DNA from 3 places in the Pectinatus frisingensis genome. Region 3 is predicted to be linked to each of the others. Evidence: riboswitches for the same ligand, from Rfam matches in the RefSeq annotation. Region 3 holds a riboswitch; each other region holds the start of a gene.
What was found. A riboswitch is a leader RNA that binds a small molecule or an ion and turns the genes downstream of it on or off. The one in region 3 is predicted to bind thiamine pyrophosphate.

Region 1 (3,284 bases), 840 kb from region 3:
AAAAATTAATTAATTTTTTTATTTTCCTTGTATTATTTTATTTACAATGCTATAATTTTATAGTTAATAATAATTTAAGACTGGTTTCAAAATTTAATTTTGAATCCCCTGCTCTTATAAAAGAGCCGATAGTCCAAAGAGGGAGGTGATTTCGTGAGAAAGTACGAAGTCATATTTATTGTAAAACCAATGGAAGAAGAACAGACCAATGCAGTAATCGAAAAGTTTTTCGGCATTATTACCGATAATGGCGGCACTATTGATAAAGAAGACCGTTGGGGTAAAAAACGTCTTGCCTATGAAATAAAAGACTGCATGGACGGTTTTTACTGCTTGTTCGATATCACTGCCGAACCGGCTTGTATTAATGAAGTTGATCGTGTAATGAAGATTACTGATGAAATCTTAAAACATATGATTATAAGATTAGACGAAAAATAATTTGTCTAGGGGGGACGATTATGAATAAAGTCATTTTAGCAGGGCGTCTTGCCACTGATCCAGAAGTGCGTTATACCCAGACAGGTAAAGCTGTAGCTTCATTCCGTCTGGCTGTAAATAAACGTTTTTCTCGTGATCAACAAAATAATGCTGATTTTTTTACCATAATTGCGTGGCAGAAATTAGCTGAAATATGTGGTAACAATCTGGTTAAGGGCAGTCAGATTCTCGTAGATGGCTATCTGCAGATACGCAGTTATGATGCCCAAGATGGTTCAAAACGCTATGTAACCGAAGTAATCGCCAACGATATTGAGTTTATGGGTTCCCGCCCAACACATTCGGATAATAATTATTCAAATGCTCCGGAACAATCCAATTCATCAAGCACATCTGCTCCGGCAGCCGCTTCATTTGGCTCTGAGCTGCCCCCTGACGAAGAAATTCCATTTTAAATTAGGAGGGTTTCCAGTTGGTTAAACGTGATAGAAACAGAAGACCAAAAAGAAAAGTTTGTAGTTTTTGTGCAGATAAAGTTGATTCTATTGATTATAAGGATGTTGCTAAATTACGTCGTTTTATTACTGAACGCGGTAAAATTTTACCGCGTCGTATTTCCGGTAATTGTGCTCGTCATCAACGTCAGGTAACGTTAGCTATAAAACGTGCTCGCAATATCGCTTTACTGCCATTTACAGCAGAATAATAAAAAGGGGCTGTGGACAAAATGATTTCTCATTTTGTCACAGCCCCTTTTTATTATTTTATCCTATCTAACTACTAACACAGGACATTCAGCATGTGTCACCAAATATTGGCTTACACTTCCCATTATTATCTGCTTTATAGCGCCCAGGCCTCTGCTCCCCATTACAATAAGATCAGCATCACTTTCCTTAGAATAAGTCAAAATCATTTTAGCCGGATCTCCTATTTTCAGCGTATATTCTGTTTGTGGTAAATCACCAACTACTTCTTTTGCATGATCCAATATCTTCTTTCCCTGCGCATCAATATCCCCTGGAATATATGCATCCAAAGTCATTCTTTCAAAGGCAGATACTGCTGTGTTTAGATCAATTACATAAAGTACATTCAATGTTGCTTTGCTCAGTTTTGCAATATATACCGCCTGCTGCAAAGCATGTTCAGAATGCATCGACCCGTCGATAGGGACCATGATGGATTTAAATTCTCTCATATTCATCACCCTTTACCTTTGTTAATATTATTACGTATTCCTTATATATGTATTATTTCTATATAATTTGTTAAAAACCTTGTAAAATTTTTATAGATAAACACCTTATCCGGCTGTATAAATCTTGACATAAATTACTTATTTTGTTAGACTGACCTGAGCAGGGGTGCTTTAAGCTGAGAGGGCAATTGCCCAACCCTTTGAACCTGTTGGTTAATACCATTGTAGGGAAGCTCAATGCCACGATTTTAAAACTGCTTTTCTCCACAGGAAGGTAGTTTTTTTTATATTTCAGCGCATTTTCCCGATCCGGATTAAATAACAATTTGAAAAGAGGACATATATGAATTACAAAACGCAGTTAGAAGCCGCCAGAAAAAACATTATAACAGAACAAATTTCGCTAGTTGCAAAAAAAGAAAACCGCTCACCTGAATGGATAAGAGAACGCGTTTCCCATGGTGTCATCGCCATTCCGGCTAACATCCACCATCAATCATTATCAGCCGAAGGTATCGGAGACGGATTAAAAACAAAGATCAATGTTAATCTCGGAGTATCCGGTGACGCTAAAAATTACGACTTGGAAATGGACAAAGTAAAAATGGCTGTCGACATGGGTGCCGAATCCATAATGGATTTATCCAATTATGGCAAAACACATGAATTCCGCCAAAAATTAATCGACTATTCTCCAGCAATGATTGGTACAGTTCCTATGTATGACGCCATTGGTTATTTAGAAAAAGACTTACTGAAAATGACATCTGACGATTTTTTACACGTCATAGAAGCCCATGCTAAAGAAGGTGTTGATTTCATGACTATTCACGCTGGAATCAATCGTCGGGCATTGGAAGCATTCAAGCGCAGCGGGCGCCGCATGAATATTGTTTCACGTGGTGGTTCACTGCTGTTTGCCTGGATGGAAATGACCGGCAATGAAAATCCTTTCTTCGAGCATTATGATGATGTATTAGAAATTTTGCGTGACCACGATGTTACCATATCAATAGGTGATTCATTGCGCCCTGGCTGCCTTGATGATGCTACCGATGCAGGACAAATTGGTGAATTAATTGAAATTGGTTATCTTACAGAACGTGCCTGGAAAGCCGATGTCCAAGTCCTGGTGGAAGGTCCAGGCCACATGGCTATGGATGAAATAGCTGCTAATATGAAATTGCAGAAAAGGCTCTGTCATAACGCACCATTTTATGTCTTAGGTCCACTGGTCACAGATATTGCTCCTGGTTATGACCACATTACTTCAGCCATCGGCGGTGCCATTGCCGCAGCCAATGGGGCTAATTTTCTTTGCTATGTTACCCCCGCTGAACATTTGCGCCTGCCCGACTTAAACGATGTCCGTGATGGTATTATAGCTGCCAAAATTGCTGCTCATGCCGCTGACATTGCAAAAAAACTTCCGAGTGCCCGCGATCAGGATAATCGCATGGCTGATGCCAGGCATAAGCTTGACTGGGAAGGTATGTTCAAAGAAGCTATTGATCCCCAAAAAGCCCGCCAATATTATGAAAGCACACCTCCGGCAGAACGCCATACATGTTCTATGTGCGGTAAAATGTGCGCCGTAAGGACTACAAATAAAATCCTCAATGGTGAAAAAGTATTATTTTGC
Region 2 (3,284 bases), 1.2 Mb from region 3:
GGCTTCTTCGCGCCATTCATTAAGTCCCAGTAACGCTCCAATATTGACATTTCTCATGCCGGCTCGACAGGCACGTTCCGGGGCATCAAGGCGAAATTCATAATTTGCTTTTGGCCCGCCTGGATGAAGTGATTGATAAACTTTTTTGTTATAGCATTCCTGAAACATGGTCATACCATCTACACCGGCTTGTACGGCACGATTATAATCGGCTTGGGAAAATGAATATACTTCAATGGCAATGCTGTCAAAATAATCATGCAGAACCTGTACAGCTTCCAGAATATAATCCACTGGACTGTATTTTTGTGATTCACCGGTCAATATCAATATGTTGCGTAAACCGGTTTGGGCAATATTGGCGGCTTCTATTTTTATTTCATCCATGTTTAAACAGCGGCGGTTAATGGTATTTTTGTGATTAAATCCACAATAAACGCAAAGATTATCGCAATAATCAGCAATGTACATTGGTGTGAATAGCTGCATGGTATAGCCAAAGTTTTTGATTGTTTCATAACGCGAACGCTGTGCCATTTCTTCCAAGCAATCTTGTGCCGCAGGAGATAATAGTACAAGAAAATCTTTGCGTGTTAGATGTTCCTTGGACAATGTCTGCTGTACAGTCTGCGGTGTGACATGGGCAAAAAAATCTTTAAAATCAAGATGATTGTAAAATTGTTTTTCTGCTAAAAAATTTTCGGAAGACATTTTAATTTACCTCCTTACGTAGAAAACCAGTAAGCGGTGATGAAGCACTTGCTCTTATGGATGATGTGCGTCCCATACCGGCAAGAAAAGCAATCCTTCCAGCTTTAACGGCTAAAGAGAAAGCGGCTGCCATTTGCTGGGGATCATTTGCAGTGGCAACAGCCGTATTAGTTAAAATAGCGGCGGCGCCCAATTCCATGCATTCAGCAGCTTCAGATGGTTTGCCGATACCGGCATCCACAATTATAGGAAGATCGATTTCGTCAATGATTATTTTTAGTAATTCTTTGGTACGCAGTCCTCGATTTGAACCGATCGGAGCGGCTAACGGCATTATGGCAGCTGCCCCTGCGTCAGCTAAATGTTTGGCGGTCATTAAATCAGGACTGATATAAGGTAGCACAGTGAATCCTTCTTTAACCAGTAGTTGAGTTGCTTTGAGTGTTTCTTGGTTATCTGGCAGAAGATAGCGGTTATCAGCAATAACTTCAATTTTTATCCAGTCACCGCAGCCCATGGCTTTAGATAAATGGGCAATGCGAATAGCCTCATCGGCAGTTCTGGCACCGGAGGTATTTGGCATTAAAATAACATCATCAGGAATATAATCGAGGATGTTTTCTGATTGGGAATGTTCATTGGCACGTCTTAATGCTACTGTTACCACCGCTGCATCACCGGCGTGGATGATAGCAGGCATTTTTTTGTTATTGGGAAATTTTCCTGTACCAATGAGCAATCTGCTTTTAAGAATTTTTTTCCCGATTATTAGTTTATCATCATTCATCATTTGAATCATTTTGAACCGCCCCCCATAAAAGTTACGATTTCCAGAGTGTCATTTTCTTTGAAAAATGTTGTAGACCAAGCTGTTTTATCTACGATCATTTCGTTAAGTTCAACGACGGCACGTCCATTACTGAGTTTGCGCTCCTGCATTATAGTGAGGATAGTGGTCTTGTCAGTAACTGATGTAGATTTGCCATTAATTAATATTTGCAAAATAATAAATCTCCCTTTTAAATTTAGAATAAAAAAACGCCTATCCTGATAAGGATAGACGCATACTTGTTAGTAAGTCGAAAAGCTCCCTCCGCAGGCATTATCCCGATCAGGTAAAAGGTCAGGTACTAACAGTCCTTTCTCAGCCACTTGCATAGAGGCTCCCTTGCTGATATTCTATTAGGGTCATTGTAAAGCGATTAAATGGTTTTGTCAAATACTTATACTGGAGAATTAAAAAATAATAGGAGTTTTTGCTATTATTTTATTGATAAACTTCATTATTTTAGGGATAATTGCACTATCTTTTTATAAATTTAAATAAAAAAATAAATTTTTATAGAAAATATTAAATATAAGTATTGACCTTTATAAACCTCTATGATATTATAATGCCAAAGATAGTTCGATTGAGGCAATGCAGCCGAAAAATACTAATTAATTAAGTGTTTTTCGGCTTTTTTTATGCAAAGTATACTAAGGAGGAGTTTTAATGAAAGTAAAAAAAATCATGGCGGCATTAGCTGTATCGGCACTTGCCGTGGTAATGCTGGCCGGTTGCGGCAGTACGGAAAAAGAGTCGGCATCAAGTACTGAATCATCGGCAGATAAAGTTTATACAATTGCCTGTGATGCTAAGTATGCACCGTTTTCAATGGAAGTTGATGGAAAATATAAAGGCATTGATGTTGAGCTATTAGATGCAATTGCTAAAGAAGAAGGTTTTAAATATAATTTAAAACCAATGGATTTCAGCGGAATTATTCCGGGACTTGTATCAGGCCAGCTTGATGGTGCTATAGCAGGTATCACAATTACTGATGAACGCAAAAAAACAGTGGATTTTTCTGATCCTTATATCAAATCAGGTTCATCTATAGTAGTAAACAAGGATAATACAAGTATTAATAAATTAGCTGATATAACAGGTAAAACGGTAGCCGTAAAAAAAGGTACCACTGGGGCTAAGTTTGTTGAAGATAACAAGGATAAATACAATTTAAATATAACTTACTATGATGATTCACCAGGAATGATGATGGCAGTTGCTAATGGTAATGCAGACTTTTTATTGGAAGATTATCCGGTCATTTCTTATCAGATAAAAATAGGTGAACAAGCCAAGCTTCGTGTCGCAGTTGAAGATGTTAATGATAATCCGCCACAGTACGGTTTTGCAGTTAAAAAGGGAAGCAATGCTGATTTACTTAAAATGTTTAATGAAGGATTAAAGAAGATTAAGGACAATGGGACATATGATAAAATTATAAAACAATATCAGTAAAACATAGTAAATAAATAGTGAAATCCGGCGGATGGAGGAATCCATCCGCTGCTTTTTACTTATGAGGGATAAAATATGAATGACTATTTTTCTTTATTAATTGAATGTTTACCATCCTTACTTGCTGGCCTTAAAATTACGATGATAATGGCTGGTGCTTCACTTATTTTAGCATTTATCGTTGGTTTGATTTTGGCGATATTTGCATTGTCAAAAATAAAAATATTGGAAATTTTTTATACGGCCTATGTTTATATAGTGAGAGGCATACCAGTAATGATCTTTG
Region 3 (3,284 bases):
TTCGGCTAGTGAAAAACCTAATATTTTAGCACCAATTAATGCAACAAAGATACCAAGATGAGCGGCCGCACCCAAGATGACTAGTGATGGATTGGCAATCATTGGACCAAAATCGGTCATTGCACCAATACCCAAGAAAATCAATGGCGGCAGAATTAATAATTCGACACCTTTATAAGCGTAATAAAACAACCCGCCGGGCTCAGCTAATCCCGAACCAGGTATATTTGTTACTATGCAGGCCAGACCGATTCCCACCAGTAAAAACGGTTCATATTTTTTGCCAATGCCAAGATATAGCATAACGGCGCCAATGAGTATCATTACTATATTCCCCAGTGATATCGATATCAGTCCTGTCTGGGACAGCAGGGCGTTCATAAGCGCACCAAAATCAATCATAAAATCACTTCCTCATATAAGTCAGTACTTGCTTTCTTTTACTTCACCTAATTTATTTATGTATGGGAACAAGTACAATATCCCACCTATTCCGGCAATGAATACAAAACTTAATATAAAATCTATTATGCTTAGTGATAATGCTCCTGTTATATCATCAGACAACATCATATTAATCACCCCTGTTTAGATTCTTCTATGCGTTGATTTGCCAGAAAACGAGTCCGGCGATCTGCATGGTCATATAAATGTTGTTTACTTACGATGCTTCTTTTATGGGTCCCATAGCCAATTTCTCCTTGTTCATCCCATACATCTATATGAAGATCAATTTCATGACCTTCAATAGCCACTATACTGGCTTTGACAGTTACTGTCATACCAAGACTGGTAGCGGCTGTATGAGTAAACTTTATATCGAATCCGATGCTGATAAAATTATCCGGCAGATATTTATCAATCGTCTCCATTGATGCCCGGATTGCCATATCAATTACTGCCGTCGTTGACAAAAATCTGTTAAGATCTTTTGAATAACTGGCAGCTGTGTCGGAACGTTGGACTACTTTTCTCATTATCGAATTTTGTCCAACGGTCAGTAAAGTTTTAGCATCAAACATTTTACTTCCTCCCCTGAAAATACAGTAACATTCCTCTTATACCATGGTTTGTGAGGTTTATTCAGTGCACTTGTTTGGATAATTACCTTTAACTGTAGGTTTATAATAGCATCACTGTCCGATACTGTCGAATACCATAATGTTATGTTGGATATTACTTTTACGCATGACAAAAGCCTGATTTTAAAAGTGTATACAGAACACGTAGATTAATTATTCCTATTATTCTTAAAAATACAATTAATCATAGCAGCTATAACAATTAATCATAATGAATATTTTATATTAGCAGAATGAAAATGCTGCAGTTTTGTAATATAACGAAAACTACAGCATTATGACAGTGAAATATTTGACCAGGTTTACATTTTATGCAGTAATTGTCTTATTGGCAGTACGCGAATAATTAGCAGGCATATGATCAACTCTGGTAATAAATATGAAGCATTAAAAATCAGTGAATACCAGTATGGTGACATACCGGCCGGAGCATAGCTGCCAAAAAAGGCAACTCCAGATATAAAATGACATAAGAAACGGGCAGTGATACCAATCAACACACCTAAGTATATCCTATTTTTAAAATAACCCGCCAGACCAAGTGCCATATAAGGAAGCGGGTAATCAAACAATACTTGTACTGGTTGTAAGATGAAAGGATCTTGTAATAGATTGATCATGCCATAGGCAAAGCCGGCTAAATATCCTCCTCCCGGTCCATAGCGAAATGCTATCAGTAAAAGCGGTATCATACCGCCCAAAGTTACACTGCCGCCTTGCGGCATGTGATAAAGACGCAATAGATGTAATATAAAGGCCAAGGCAAGCATTAGTGCAATATTAATCAGCATTTTTAAATCTATTTTAAGTTTTTTGATATACAAGAATGCCAAGATTAACAGCAATAATCCCAATAAGGAGAAGACACTGGATGGTGAGGCTGCAATAACTGTCAATTTTCCCGATATTTCCGTCATATAAAAATCTCCATTCATAAAATAAAGCAGCGCTTCCTATTCATGGAAAACACTGCTTGGATACGCTTCCCTCCGCTGGTATTATCCAGATCAGGTAAAGGGTTGCAATATTGCTCTCAGCCGCTGGGCACCCCTAGCATTACATTTATTTTTTAAGACTATTTTACTGCAAAAAGGAAACTTTTTCCAGTGCCGGATTATTGAGATGATTATATTGAAAATTTATTTATAGTTTCACTTAATGATACGGCCATCTGTGCCAGTGAGTTAGATGCAGTTTTTATTTCCTGCATAGAGTTTGCCTGGGAGGTTCCGGAAGCTGCCATGCTTTCCAAATTTTTCATATTATCTTCAAAGAAATGTCCCAGTTCCTGTATAGAATCATTGACCTTTTTGCTGCTGTTTTTTTGTTCTTCTGATATAGTCAGTATTTTTTGTAATTGAGTGTTTAATTCTTCAATTACTTCATATATCTTTTTAAATACAGTTACTGTTTTTTGCACTGATTCTACACCGGTCTGAACTGTATGGCGGTTTTTCTCCATGGTGTTGACAGCATTGGCTGTATCGGATTTTACTTCACTGACAATACCGGCTATTTCTTTTGCTGCTTCTTCTGATTGTGAGGCTAATTTAGAAACTTCTTCGGCTACCACGGAAAAACCTCTGCCGTGTTCACCGGCTCTGGCGGCTTCTATGGCAGCATTTAATGCCAGGAGATTGGTTTGTCCTGCAATTCCGGTTATTGTGTCAACAATTTGTTCAATTTGTTGTGATTTTTCACCTAACACGGTTATTACCTCGGTAGTTTTGTCCACATCTGCCTGTATGTCGGTAATTTTTCGCACAACATCATCTGACTGTTTAGAGCCGGTATCAATGATGGTTTTACTATTTTCTACTGATTTAGCTATAGTATCGGCAAATTGAGCTGTTTTTTCAACATTTTCTACCATATTAGTCACCATGTTGATGGAGTTTTTTGACACAGCCATCTTATCTTTTGTACTGTTGACAGTATTATCCACAGTATTTCTGATATTATTGGTTAAAGTTCCCACGGAATCTATTGAAGATGATAATTCTTCTGATGCGGCGGAAACGGTTTCACTGGCAGTAGCCGTTTCGGTGATAACTTGTTTCAGACTGGACAACATTGTATTAAAATGATGGCCTAATTCTTTTATTTCTGAAGTTCCTTCGATCTGTATCTGCTGTCGTAAATCTCCCTGAGCAGTCTTTTGTGCTGCTGTCATCAATTTTTTTAATGGTTTGATGATACTGT

Region 1: it holds a riboswitch for thiamine pyrophosphate, as region 3 does, so the genes downstream of both, thiC (phosphomethylpyrimidine synthase ThiC) here and thiT (energy-coupled thiamine transporter ThiT) in region 3, are expected to answer to the same signal.
Region 2: it holds a riboswitch for thiamine pyrophosphate, as region 3 does, so the genes downstream of both, thiS (sulfur carrier protein ThiS) here and thiT (energy-coupled thiamine transporter ThiT) in region 3, are expected to answer to the same signal.

The regions. Positions count from the first base shown of each region.
Region 1 is NZ_CP045424.1:311,038-314,321, reverse strand. It holds gene F8M42_RS01485 (MFS transporter) at 1-13, shown strand, start outside; gene rpsF (30S ribosomal protein S6) at 154-441, shown strand; gene F8M42_RS01475 (single-stranded DNA-binding protein) at 462-896, shown strand; gene rpsR (30S ribosomal protein S18) at 914-1,147, shown strand; gene F8M42_RS01465 (universal stress protein) at 1,211-1,642, opposite strand; TPP riboswitch at 1,795-1,891, shown strand; gene thiC (phosphomethylpyrimidine synthase ThiC) at 1,986-3,284, shown strand, end outside.
Region 2 is NZ_CP045424.1:2,852,884-2,856,167, reverse strand. It holds gene thiH (2-iminoacetate synthase ThiH) at 1-711, opposite strand, end outside; gene F8M42_RS13420 (thiazole synthase) at 713-1,510, opposite strand; gene thiS (sulfur carrier protein ThiS) at 1,507-1,713, opposite strand; TPP riboswitch at 1,783-1,891, opposite strand; gene F8M42_RS13410 (transporter substrate-binding domain-containing protein) at 2,207-2,998, shown strand; gene F8M42_RS13405 (amino acid ABC transporter permease) at 3,074-3,284, shown strand, end outside.
Region 3 is NZ_CP045424.1:1,146,314-1,149,597, forward strand. It holds gene F8M42_RS05340 (sodium ion-translocating decarboxylase subunit beta) at 1-402, opposite strand, end outside; gene F8M42_RS05345 (hypothetical protein) at 424-573, opposite strand; gene F8M42_RS05350 (thioesterase family protein) at 579-1,022, opposite strand; gene thiT (energy-coupled thiamine transporter ThiT) at 1,385-1,999, opposite strand; TPP riboswitch at 2,050-2,144, opposite strand; gene F8M42_RS05360 (methyl-accepting chemotaxis protein) at 2,209-3,284, opposite strand, start outside.